Regions from separate parts of the Spiroplasma eriocheiris genome, predicted to be linked through region 2. Evidence: riboswitches for the same ligand, from Rfam matches in the RefSeq annotation. Region 2 holds a riboswitch; each other region holds the start of a gene.
The links. A riboswitch is a leader RNA that binds a small molecule or an ion and turns the genes downstream of it on or off. The one in region 2 is predicted to bind cobalamin.
Positions count from the first base shown of each region.

Region 1: linked by a shared signal. The riboswitch ahead of SERIO_RS00775 (anaerobic ribonucleoside triphosphate reductase) and the one ahead of nrdF (class 1b ribonucleoside-diphosphate reductase subunit beta) in region 2 are both predicted to bind cobalamin.
Region 3: linked by a shared signal. The riboswitch ahead of SERIO_RS01995 (hypothetical protein) and the one ahead of nrdF (class 1b ribonucleoside-diphosphate reductase subunit beta) in region 2 are both predicted to bind cobalamin.

Region 1 is NZ_CP011856.1:165,145-169,623, reverse strand. It holds gene SERIO_RS00785 (hypothetical protein) at 1-287, opposite strand, end outside; gene nrdG (anaerobic ribonucleoside-triphosphate reductase activating protein) at 386-871, opposite strand; gene SERIO_RS00775 (anaerobic ribonucleoside triphosphate reductase) at 879-3,101, opposite strand; cobalamin riboswitch at 3,276-3,446, opposite strand; gene ilvA (threonine ammonia-lyase) at 3,531-4,479, opposite strand, start outside.
Region 2 is NZ_CP011856.1:854,845-859,323, forward strand. It holds gene nrdE (class 1b ribonucleoside-diphosphate reductase subunit alpha) at 1-1,729, opposite strand, end outside; gene nrdI (class Ib ribonucleoside-diphosphate reductase assembly flavoprotein NrdI) at 1,735-2,190, opposite strand; gene nrdF (class 1b ribonucleoside-diphosphate reductase subunit beta) at 2,206-3,228, opposite strand; cobalamin riboswitch at 3,576-3,739, opposite strand; gene SERIO_RS03895 (hypothetical protein) at 3,825-4,451, opposite strand.
Region 3 is NZ_CP011856.1:422,255-426,733, reverse strand. It holds gene SERIO_RS02005 (lipoprotein) at 1-593, opposite strand, end outside; gene SERIO_RS02000 (hypothetical protein) at 606-1,337, opposite strand; gene SERIO_RS01995 (hypothetical protein) at 1,342-1,839, opposite strand; cobalamin riboswitch at 2,007-2,176, opposite strand; gene SERIO_RS01990 (hypothetical protein) at 2,248-3,516, opposite strand; gene SERIO_RS01985 (hypothetical protein) at 3,574-4,377, opposite strand.

The DNA.
Region 1 (4,479 bases), 680 kb from region 2:
AGAAACTGTTTTTTTGTTAATCCATAGCTATCCAAGTCTAAAATAGTTATCGCTGAACTAGCATCAAAATAGGTTTTTTGTTTACTATTCAATTCCGTTTGATTTAAAGTTTTAGTGTAGGCTACACCTGATAAATCTATTTTTAAATTATTTTTATTTTGTAGATTATTAGTTTCATTATTCAGGATGTTTGAAACTTGACCAATAACTGTCTGTTCAAGAGTGAAAGAAAGTGGGGTTGAAATTAAAAAAATGCTAGCTGCAATAATTGTTAGTAGTTTATTCATTAAGAATCCTCCTTTTTTATTAATTTCTCATAAATAATTTAACTAATAAAAAAAAGAATTCCTTTAAAAATAAAAAAACTTGATTTAATAATTTCTAACTAATTATCAATAAAATCAAGTTTACCATTTTTTAAATAAATTGTTCGTTGATTACTGCTACCTTTAAAAGGAAGTGAGACATCTCTTAATTCCAAAACGAAACGCCCATCAATTAAGACATCAATATATTTTAAACACGCATTTAACTCTGGTTTGTTTATAATTTGTTCATATGTATAACCTGTATAACATCAAATATTTTTGTTAGTATATTTTTTCAAATATTCTAACAGTTGTTTTAAAAATAATGGATCATAGAATGGATCACCACCTGATAACGTCACACCATCCAATAACGGATTCGCATTAATTTGGTCAATAATTTCAGCAAGATATTTATCATCTAGAAGTTTGCCATTATTAGGATTTCAACTTCTAACATTATGACAACCAAAACAGGCATGCCGACAACCCGCTAAATAAATACTATAACGTAACCCAAGACCGTCACTAGTTGTTTCCGGGTAAATTTTTAAAACTTTAATGTTAAAGTTATTTATCTTCGTTAATTCCATGTTTTACCCGGTCATGTTCTTCTGATCTTTTTGCTGAATTTCAACTATTTAAATCGCCAGTTAAATAACCAGTAATCCGACGAATCCGACGAATATTATTGCTTTGACATTTATCACATGCGTGAGGAATAATCCCTGAAAATTGACATTCTAAGCAAACATCAACTGGGTGATTAATTGATCCATAACCAATATTATTATCAAACATACATTTAACTATTTTTAAAATAACAGGAATGTTATATTTCATCGCGCCATCCAATTCAACATAACTAATATGTCCACCTAATGTGATTGCATGGAATGGTGCTTCTTTTTTTATTTTTTCAAAAATACTAATATCTTGTTTAACATCAACATGGAATGAATTAACATAATAATTACTGTCATTAACACCCGGGATAACTCCATATTTTTTAACATCCATTCTAGTAAAACGCCCCGATAATCCTTCGGCTGGAGTGGCAATAACTGAATAGTTCAAATTATATTTTTGTTTATATTGATTAGCAATCTCATTCATTGTTAATACTGCTTGGTATAATAAATCATATGCTGCATCTGATTCACCGTGGCCTTTTCCAAAGATCATTTTCATGGCATTATGCCCTCCAATAAAGCCAATTGTTAAACTACCCTGGTTAATCATATTTCCGACATATTCATCTTTTGAAATGTCCTTATGATGTTTTCATACATTATTTTTTACCATAAAAGGAAATTGTTTTAATAATGCTGTTTTTTGATAATCAAAACGTTCTTTTAACTGTTTAGCAATTAAAATACTCATTGTTCTTACTTTTTCTAAAAATAAGGCACTTACTTTTTTTAAAAAATCATCATATGATAAATTTTCTTCTTTAACTTCTTTTACCGCTTCAATGGCTAAACGCGGTAAGTTCATAGTTGTAAAAGAAATATTACCACGGCCAACTGGTGTTTTATATCCATTAACATTTTCAAAAGTTCTTGTCCGACAACCCATCGTCGCAACTTCATTTAAATAATTATTTGGATCAGCAGGATTTCAATTTTCATGCTTATTAAATGGTGTATCTAAAAAAACAAAATTAGGAAATAACCGAGTTGAATTTGTTTGGCAAGCAAGAATCAATAAATCAAAGTTTTTAGTTTTATAATTTAGTAACCCCTTTTCAGCTTGTTTTCAATTATTAATTGCTAAATTAAAATCTTCTTCCGAGTAAGAAATTCCTGCTTTAACTTTAAAGATCTGAATAGGAAAAATTGGGGTTTCGTTTTTTCCAAGTCCTTTTTGAGTTGCTAATAATATTTGGCGCATCACCATTCTTCCTTCGGGAGAAGTATCAGTTCCATAATTTATTGATGAAAAAACAACTTGGTTTCCTCCTCGCGAATGCATTGTATTTAAATTATGAATAAACCCTTCCATCGCTTGGAAAGTTTCTTTTTCTGTTGTAAGATATGCCTCCTCAAAAGCAATTTTAACTTGGTTTATATTTAAATTTAATAATTTACTAATTTCAAGTTGTGCTTCTTTATTAAGTTGCAAATCAATAGTGTTAATTTTTGTTTGAATTAGTGCTTGTCAATTTGTTTGGCTTTTTAAATTATTTAATTTTAAAATAAATTCTAATTGTTTGACTAAATTTTTGCGAAATGATTTCAAAACACCCGGCGCTAAAAAATAATCAAAAGCTGGAATTGCTTGACCACCATGTTGTTCATTTTGGTGTGATTGAAAAACGATTGCTGCTAGTGTGGCATAAGACTGAATAGTTTGTGGTTCGCGAACCATTCCATTCTTTGTTCAAAAACCATTAGCAAAAATATCTTTTAAATCATACTGCACACATGTCGTTGTTTTTGATGGATAATAGTCTAAATCATGAATATGAATATCCCCATTTTGATGAGCATCACGATATTCCTTACTTAATAAAAAGCGTAAAGCATATTCTTTGGCAGTTGTTGCAGCCATATTCATCATTTGACCAGCTGGTGTATCTGCTGACATATTAGCATTTTCATAAGTTGAATCATTTTTTTCAACATTAACAATTTTCATTATTTCTTCTTTTAAGGCATCAATATCATATGATTTTAAAGGATTTTCTTTAGTAAAAATAGCAAACGAATTACTAATAATACTACTTATTGTTGAATTAGTTCCCCCGTCAGTTTCTTTGTTGTATAAAAACTTTTTGTCATTTAATTTCATTCCCGCTTTTCCCCGTTTCTGTTTTAATTATTATTTAAGTACTTTAAATAAACAAAAATAATATTTAGTTATCTTTGTTGTCTTTGTTAATAAAATTCAATAATTTATTATTTTTCATTTTTGTAAAAATACAAAAATTAAATAAATTACAGGATTACTTTATTCCAGAAGTAATCAAAGTTCAAAAACATGGTAGGTCTACTGGCTTTACTTCAGCCTACTTACTGCCCTTCCCAAGAAATTTTCTCAGTGGTTATTACAGTGTTCGTCAGTTTTACAGTTGCTGGTACAGCTTGTGCTTCTAACACAATTCCCTAATTAAAAACCATATTTATTTTATTTAATTTTTGAAAGATCGACATCTTTCATACTTAAACTATATCATAAATAAACCAAAATTTTTCATTTTTAAATTAAAAAAATAAACTCCTAACCGTCGTTTATATTTTCATTTAAAATTTCATTTAATTTAGATAAATCAATATTTCCTCCAGAAATAATGATTGTTACATTAGTATTTTGAATTAATTTAATTTTTTCAGATAATACTCCTGCATAAGCTGCAGCGCCAGCACCTTCTGCTAAAATTTTGTCTTTTGCTAATAAGAACAAAATTGCCTCCTTAACCTCTTTCTCTGAAACAGTAACAATTTCATCAACATACTGTTTACATATCTCAAAAGTAATTAAACCAATTTTTTGAACATTAATACCATCAGCAATTGTTTTACTAGGTTCAACTTCAATTGATTTACCAAATTCAAAGGCTTTTGTTAAAGATGGCACATTTTCAACTTCAACACCAATAATTTTAACTTCTGGATTTAATGTTTTTGCGGCAATAGCAATACCTGAAATTAAACCGCCACCACCAACGGGAACAATTATTGTATCTAAACCTTTAACTTGTTCAATTAATTCTAATCCAATAGTACCTTGCCCACTAATTACCTCTTCATCATCAAAAGCATGTACAAATGTTAATTGCTGTAATTTTTGAACTTCTAATGCAGTTTTTAACGCCCCATCAAAATTAGAACCAGATAAAATAATATCTGCACCATATAATTTAGTTGCCTCAATTTTTGATTTTGGTGCATTTTCTGGCATTACTATAGTACATCTAGTATTTGTTAATAAACATGCCAATGCAACACCTTGAGCATGATTGCCAGCAGATGCAGCAATAATTCCTTTAGCACGTTCGGCTTCATTCAAAGAAAGAATCTTATTTAAACTTCCTCTAATTTTGAAACTTCCTGTTCGTTGTAAATTTTCTAATTTTAAATATATTTCCGCATTAAGCATTTTTGATAGTGTCAAATCATGAATTATATTATCAGAATTAATATAATCACTAATTCTATCTCGTGCTTCC
Region 2 (4,479 bases):
TTTGTTCACATAACATAATTCAATCTTGTTGTGTTGGAATTGTCACATTATATTTGGTAAATAATGCTTTGACTTTATCAGTTTGCGGTTGGTATTGGCCCGATGCGCACTTGGTATATTTATCGAAATAAGAACCATCGGCAAATTTAGATTCACTAAAGCCTTTAAAAACACCAACTTGTTGAGCCAGTTGATTTGATGCTTTAAAAGCATGGTAGGCCATTACATAGAAAAAGATATTTGTAAAATCAATTGCTTCCAGAGAATTATAAAATATATGATTAGTTGCTAAAAAACCATGGAGATTCATCGCTCCGAGACCAACCGCATGGTTTTTTTGGTTACCATATTCAATTGAAGGCGCACTTGCAATATTACTGTTGCGTGACACATGATCTAATGCCTTAATTGCTTGATAAATTGCTTCAGAAAACTCACTTCCACTTTCCATCATTTTGGCAATATTAACACTCCCCAAATTACAACAAATGTCTTCCCCAATTTTCTTAAAACTAAGATCTTCATTGTATTCACTGGGCGTACTTAACTGGACAATTTCACTACATAAGTTACTCATCACAATTCGACCGGGATGGGCATTACGATTATTAACGGTGTCATCAAATAGTAAATAGGGATAACCACTTTCAAAATGTAATTCCGCAATTGTTTGGAATAATTTTCGCGCATCAATAAAGGTTTTTTTAATCTCCGGATTATTTAACATATTATAGTATTCTTTACTAATAGCAATATCACTCATTGGTTTTCCATAAACTTTTTGAATGTCATACGGACTAAACAACGCCATTTTTTCATTATTTTTTGCTAATTCAAATGTAATATCAGGAATCACCACCCCTAATGATAAGGATTTAATTCGAATTTTTTCATCAGCATTTTCTCGTTTGGTATCTAAAAAGAGCATAATATCGGGATGATGAACATTTAAATACACTGCCCCAGCCCCTTGCCGTTGGCCTAATTGATTAGCATATGAAAATGAATCTTCTAAAATTTTTATCACGGGAATAACCCCCGTGGCTTGATTTGCAATGTTTTTAATGGGCGCCCCAAATTCACGAAGATTAGTTAAACATAAGGCCACTCCCCCACCGCGTTTTGATAACTGTAAAGAAGTTGAAATCGCACGACAAATAGATTCCATATTATCTTCAACTCTTAATAAATAACACGAAATGTATTCTCCCCGTTGTTTTTTCCCCGCGTTTAAAAAAGTTGGTGTTGCAGGTTGAAAGCGCCCTAACATCATTTCTTTTAAAATTGCTTGGGCAGCTTTAAAATCACCATCGCCAAAAAATAACGCATTCATTACTACCCGCTCTTCATAAGTTTCTAAATATTGTTGATTATCAAATGTTTTTAAAGCATAGGAGTTAAAAAATTTTAACGCTCCCATAAAACTAGGAAAGTGATGATGATAGTTTTTAGCAAGCGTTGTTAATTTTTCAATTTCTTCTATTTGATATTTATTAATAATTGTTTCATCATAGTATTGTTCTTTTACTAAGTAGGCGATGCGTTCTTTAACATCGCTAAACTTTTTAAGATTTGGTAACACATGGTGGTTTAAATAACTTTCAGCAGCTAACACGTCTAATTGAAAATTATCTTTTCCCCGTTCAAATAGTTTTGATTTTGCATTTAAAGCAATGTATTCTTCATTATCTCCATTATTTGCTAACAGAGAAACTTTATTTGTCTTCATAAATTCTATTCCTTTCAAAAATCACTTAATATTTTTTTGATAGTTTTAACATCTTGGGGAGTTCCTAGTAATTCAAATTGGTATAATAGCGGAACCTGTAATTTTTTGGAAAGAATTGGTCCAGCCACCGCAAAGGTGTCGCCAAAATTAGTATTTCCTGAGGCAATGACCCCACGGCAAAACTGACGATTTTGGTGGTTATTTAAAAATTTAATTACTTGTTTAGGAACTGCTCCTTTATAATCATTGCCTCCACCCCCATATGTGGGACAAATCAAAACATAATCTTTCTCAACTAAGATTTCTTCTGATAAATCATAAGGAATTCGTGTATTTTTAATATTTAGTTTTTGGATAAAGCGGTAAGTATTATTTGATGGTGAGGAAAAATAAACAACATACATTTCACCTGTTGGTTTGGTAACTGATTGATCGGAAACTCTAATAAAATCCTTATGCATAATTATTCCTTGAGTCTAAAATTCTCAATCTTCATCTTCAGTTTCTTCAGTAATCCCCATTACATAAGAAGAACCATTCCCAGAAAAGAAATCATGGTTTTCATCGGCACGGGCTGATAACTGGGTAAAAATCTCGGGGGCAATTCTTGTTTCTTCCTCACTAAAAGGTGATTCATAACCTAAATTTTGTAAAAATTTCCCAGCATTATATAAACTAAAGCGAATCGCATCTTCAGCTAATCCAAATCCTTCATAAAGTTCATGCAAATATTTTTTTTCTAAAATAATTAACTCATTTAGTAAATCAAAAACAAATTGTTTCATTTCTTCCTGTTGCGCGGGTGGTAATTTAGCAACTTTTTGTTGGTATTTATAACCACTATAATAATTATGAATAACTTTGTCTCTTAAAATTAACCGGATAATATCGGAAGTATTTGGGAGCTTACCACGCGCTGATAAATAAAATGGTAAATAAAATCCACCATATAGTAAAAATCCTGGCATTAAAGCAGCGGCGACTTTTGATTTTAGCGGATCATCACCAACATAATATGGAATTAATGCTTGGGCTCGTTCTTGTAAACTTTTTGTATTAATAACTCATTCATGAGCTTCTTCAATTTGCTCACTTGAACATAAAGTTGAAAAAATGGTTCCGTATGATCGCGCATGAACAGCAACCATAAAGGCAAAGTTTGTATAAATAACTTGTTCATGATCGGTCAATGAGTTAGGAATTTGGGCAACATCGCCAACCGTTGCTTGGATTGTATCCAATAATGTTAAACCAGTAAATGTGCGGGTAATTAGTTGTTGCCATTCCGGATTTAAAGTACGTCATGATGTTAAATCATTAGAAACTGGGATTTTTTCTGGTAACCAAAAATTTTGGGTAATTCTGGTTCATACTTCTAAATCTTTATCATCATTAATGACATTTCAGTTAACTGACCGCATTTTCCCCTGAAAATTATTTTGCGCATATTCAAGGGGCGAAAGTGAATTTTGATAATATTTATTTTTTTGTGCTGCCATAATTGCTCCTTTCAAAGATATATTAAAAATATCTATCTAAAATAATTTAGTAATTGCTTAATTAGCGATACTAAAATAAACCCAAAAGTAATCTGGATTTTTATAGTGTTCATCAATATTAATTCCCGTTCAATGCTAATGGGAGTTGTTAATAAATTATGAAGAGTTAACAAAAAACTTGTAATAATCCCTAAAACAACTTTTCCTTGACAACTAAAAAGCATTCACTTCATTAGGGAAAGGAGTACAAATATTTTTAAATTATTTAAAAGTAATCAAAAAAAGCATTCGCAACATTATTAAAGATTACAAAATAATTTTGTTATTTCATTCCCAGGAATAACATAAATTTAGTGAGATAACAGACTGGTTTCCTGGCTTAGCATCATTTTACTAGTTACCCTTCTCAAAGTTTCCTTTAATGGCTATGTAACGTTCATCCGCATCACAGTTGCTGGGACAGCAAGAGAATCTAACTCTTTTCCCAAACATCTATTATTCCAAAGCTATTTAGTTGTAAACATATCTTACTATATTATTTTTAATTTGTAAAATAATAAAAAAAAGAATAATAATTATTCTTTTTTTATCCTTAGTTATAAAGATTTTTCGTTTTCATCAACATTTGATGAAGAAAACTCATATGAGTCAAGGCGAGATATCTTCCCTATTTTAAGTCTTTTTTCTACATTAATTTTTTTCCGTAATAATAATTGCTTTCTTTTTTTAAAGTTTTTTGATTGTGTTACTACTAATTCACCCTCATTAATCTCTTGTTTTCATTTTTCTTGAATTTTGTGAATGGTATTCAAATAATTATCTATTAATTTCTGGTTAAAAACTTGTCCATAATTATTAGCAGTTATAAATCTTAATAATCGGCTTTGAGCATTTAAAACATTTCACAAAAAAATTTCAAATTCCCCAGTATCGCTAAAAATAACATCGGTCATTTTGTGTTCTTTCTTTTGTAACTTTCTATTACTTAAAATTTGTTGTTTAAAATTTTTGAAAAAAGTAGGCCATTTTTCTTTTTTGATATAGCCTCATTCTTGATAACCCATAATTTGAAATTGCTCACTAAAATCGACCATTTCTTTAGTACGAATTTTAAAAGAATTTAAAAATTTAAAATAATGTTGTGCAATATCAATAATAAGAATACGATCATGGAATTTTAAAAGCTCAATTAATTGATTAGTTTCGGTTTTAATTTTATGCAAATAAAATTTTGCATAAAATTCAAGTAAC
Region 3 (4,479 bases), 430 kb from region 2:
GATAGTAATTTTTCTCAGTGGTTTGAATTTCATCAAGTTGCTCGGTCGTCACCTTGGTATTTTGACATTGAACCAAATTTAATAAAACTTTCACGGTTCTTATCACCTCAAGTTGTTTTTGCCTTACTACTATTTAAAATATCATCAAATTTTTGGTAGGCCATTAATGCAGCTCCACCTACCGAAGTATCTTGGGTAATAAACTGGTTACTTTCAAAATTACTATCAAAAATTATTGGTTCTTTTCCTTTTGTTGTCATCCCCATATCAGAAGTATCAATTAATTGTAAATACTGCGTAGCTTCTGTTAAATTATTAGCTGCTTGTAAATAAATAAAAAGATTATTATTTTTTGCAATATCTAAATAATCATGCTGATCCCAAATTGATTTGGTATTGGTATCAACATAATAATTTTCATATGCTACTCTGACTGCTTCTTTGTTTTGACTAACCACTTTCGCAAAAGTTTTTACTCAGGCAGGTTCTTGATATTGTTGATTGTTTGTTTGATTATTTAAACACCCCACCAATGGTGTTGTAATAGTGGTTAATAAAGTTAGACTCGTAAATATTGTTAATAATTTTTTCATTCTTAAATGTAACTACCTCTCTTGTATTTTTTCGTTTTCGCTTAATGGTTCTAATGGTTTCATTTCAAATGATGAAGTCGTCTCTAATTTTGCTTGGGTTTTTTTGGAAAAAATATTATAGGAAATAATGCGTTTATCATCTTCATAAAATAAATAATATTGGAGATGGTTAACTCATAGTCTGGTTAAAGGATAAAATAAAACCCCGGCCATCATAATATTTCCCGCACAGTGAATACCATCATAAGATAATCCGTTTAATCATCAGGCAATTAAGGCAAAACTTTGCCCCCCGTTAATTTGGTTACCAATGATGACCACTACTAGTCAGTTAATAACAGCAAAAACAAAACCAAATAATAACCCAAAAAGACCAGCAATAATAATAAATGTTCACCATCATTTGAGAATTACCGGACGACAAACTCGCCCAATAACCGCTAAAAGTGGCCAAATAATTAAGTATGGTAAAAACCAACTTAAATTAAAACCCCAGTATAAACCATCAAGAAAGCAAAAAATTAGACTAATACTAAAACTCATATAAAAAGGAAAATAAACTCCAGCAAATAAAATTAATAATGTCACTGGTTCAATGTTTGGTAAAAAAGCCATTGCTTCTTTTAACGCAAAAACTAACGCCGCATAAATTGGAATTAAGCAAATTTGAATTAAAGTTTTAATAGTATAAGGACGCTTATGAAACAAAAATTTTGTTTTTAGTTTACCTCAAAAATTTTTCATAATTTTATTGTGTAACTAACATTAAATTAAAAACATCATTATTTTTCAAGAATAAATCATCAATCCCTACCCCACAAATATCAGAAATATTACTTTTAGGATCAGTATTACCCTTACATTTTGAATTTGTGGGACTGGTAATTGCTCAATATTCAGAATCATGAGCTGTTTTTTTAATTCATCCTTTGTTAGTATTAACTCCTTCTAGCCAATGTCCTAAAGAACCACTGGCAATAACCGCAAAGCTATCAGGATAATTTTGCATTAAATCTCCTAATGTTAACATTGTTGATTCATAGTTGGAACTAAACAACATTTCATGGACCGGTTTTGTCGCATCGTAGGCATTAATTTTTATTTTTAAAGTATTATCAACCCGATTTTTTAATGCAAAATACTTTGGCAAATATGTAATGTTTAAGATTACCGAAGCACTAAAAATAATACTCGCAAGGGCAATTATTAACCACATTACTCAATTTTTTTTATTAGTTTTATTCATATTGTTCTCCTTTAATTATGAGTTCTTAACAACTAAAAAAACGCTTTTGGAGCGTTTTGAATAATTATTAATTAGTAGGTTTTGGTTAGAAAATCAACCTTCATTTTAACTACTAGTAAACAATTAATTATCCAAACCCCAGGGATAATAATTATCGTATTGATAATTGGTTTGTAAATTTTTAGATCGGTCTACTGGCTTAGCTTCATTTTACTTACTATTCCTTCTCAAGATCTTTATCTCAATGGATTTTTATAGTGTTCATCAGCATTACAGTTGCTGGGACAGCCTAGGACTTGCACCTAATTCCCGTAATATCCAAAATTTGCTTTTTTAAGTTGTTATCTTAATAATATGAAGAAGTTGTCAAAATTGCAAACATTATTTTATTTTTTACATCTAAATAAACTATTTATTATTTAATTCATATAAATAAAGATGATTTATATCAGCACTAACTACTGAAAAAAATAATTTATGATCAGAAGTCTCAAAAAAACCAGCAGCATAACTCTCTAACATGTTAGCAACCACAATTCTAATTGTACCATCATCATTCAATTGTAAAATTTGATGACTCCCATAATTGAAAGCCAAAATAGTGCCATCATCCAATTGCGCAATAGTCTGAACAAGAGTAGCGGTTTGTGATAAAAGTTTAAAATTATCTGATCCAATTTCTCAAGAATAAATATTACTCTCTGTAGCAATTTTTATCAAATCCCCAAAATTTGGATTTTTATTAATTAATAAAAATCCAATAACTTTCCCACCGTCATTAGAGGTTTCATAGAAATCATATGTTTTTTTAAGTGTTCAATCAAAATCAAAAATATAAATATATTTACCACTAGCAGCTAAAAACTGCCCATTAGAAAGTGGGAAAAAGTAAAGAATCTTATCAGGGCCACTAAATTTTTTAAGCAAAATTAACTTAGGTATTGATCCACTCAATTCTAAAGAATAAATTAGCAAATTATTAAAATTACCAGCAAAAACATAAATTTTACCATCTAACAACTGCACAATTTTATAAAATGTAATGTTAGATTCTGGAACATCAATGAAATCTTTTTTAAAAGAACCATCTCGATTTAACTCAACAATTTTTTTTCCTAAATTTAATAATATCGTTGAATCTTTCAATTCAGCTAATTTGGTATAATCAGTCCAAACTCCCCCTAAATTAGTCATATCAAAATGAGCAGTTTGTTTTTTTATTTTTCCAATATTAGGATTATATACTTGAAAATAAATTTCAATTGGTTCTACATTATCAGAAACATATATTTTACTGTCTTTTTTTGCAGTCACTTTTGCAGTTGAAGATGTAATTGACAACAACTCAATTTCTTCGATTTTTAGGTCTTTATTTTTAGCAACCAATGCTTTACTAATAGTTTCAGATTTATTATTTACAATATTACCAATATTTGGCTCAATTAAATCTTGCGATAATAATTTTTTCCCACCAGTATTAAAATAAACCATCAAAGAATCACCAGGAATATAAACAGTACTATCTGGTTTAACAACAATTTTAGCTTCTGATTTATTATAGTCCTTAACTAATATTTGATTAATTTTTAAATTAGGATTTTCCTTGCCAAGATTATTTAAAACATCTTTTTCAATTGATGGATCATTAACTTCACCTACAATAATTTGGCTACTCAAATCTGTTTTTAAAGTTACTACTTGCGGTAAAAAAGTAACAGTAACTTGTGAATTATATTAATAATGACCACTAGCTGATTTTGCCGCAATAACTGCTGATGTTCGTGTAGTATTTCTTAAAAAAATATCTTCAACAACTACTCTAGGATTATGCTTTTTCACTTCTGCTAAAATTGTTGAATCTTGATTATCGGCAATATGGCCTAAAACATTATCATCAAAATCTTCAGCTAAAGCAATAAGATTAACCCCGCCATTAAAATTATTACTTGTCACTTTTTTAGAAGCAGAAAAATAAAATCCTAATCCCGTAGCCAAACCAGCAGCCACCAACAAAATAAAAATTAAAAAAGAAATCAAAAAATTACGGCGCATCTTTGACATATGCTTTAAACTATGCAAATGCATCATGCCCAATTGATTAATTTTACTATCAACATTTTTTAAATAATTAATATCTTCACTATTTGAAATTGGATAATTTAGATTTGGCAGATCTTGTGAAACCAAAGTTGGTGGATCAAAAGCTTTATCTTTCTTTACTATATTATTAGGGGTTTCATTCAAAAAGACTTTATTATTATAAGGAATAACATTTTTACGAACAATATCCTTATAATCACCTTTTATATCAAACAAACTACTTTTTACAAATAGCCCAAAATGACGATTAGCACACCGTAAATATAAGACTATTTTAATATCATACTTTTCTTTTAATTCCACCAAACTCTTATTTCTAATTTCTAAAAATATTAAATTCTTTAAAAAATCTGGTCGAGTGACCTTAATAGTATTTAATTTATTTTGTAATTCTGCTTGACATTGCGCACACAAAAAATTAGGAATCATATTTTTCATAGTTTTTTACCCTCTTTTTTATAAATTAGTATATTTCAAATTATACATTAAAAAAAAAAAAAAAAAGATTTATGACATTTTTATATTTTCAAACTAATTTAA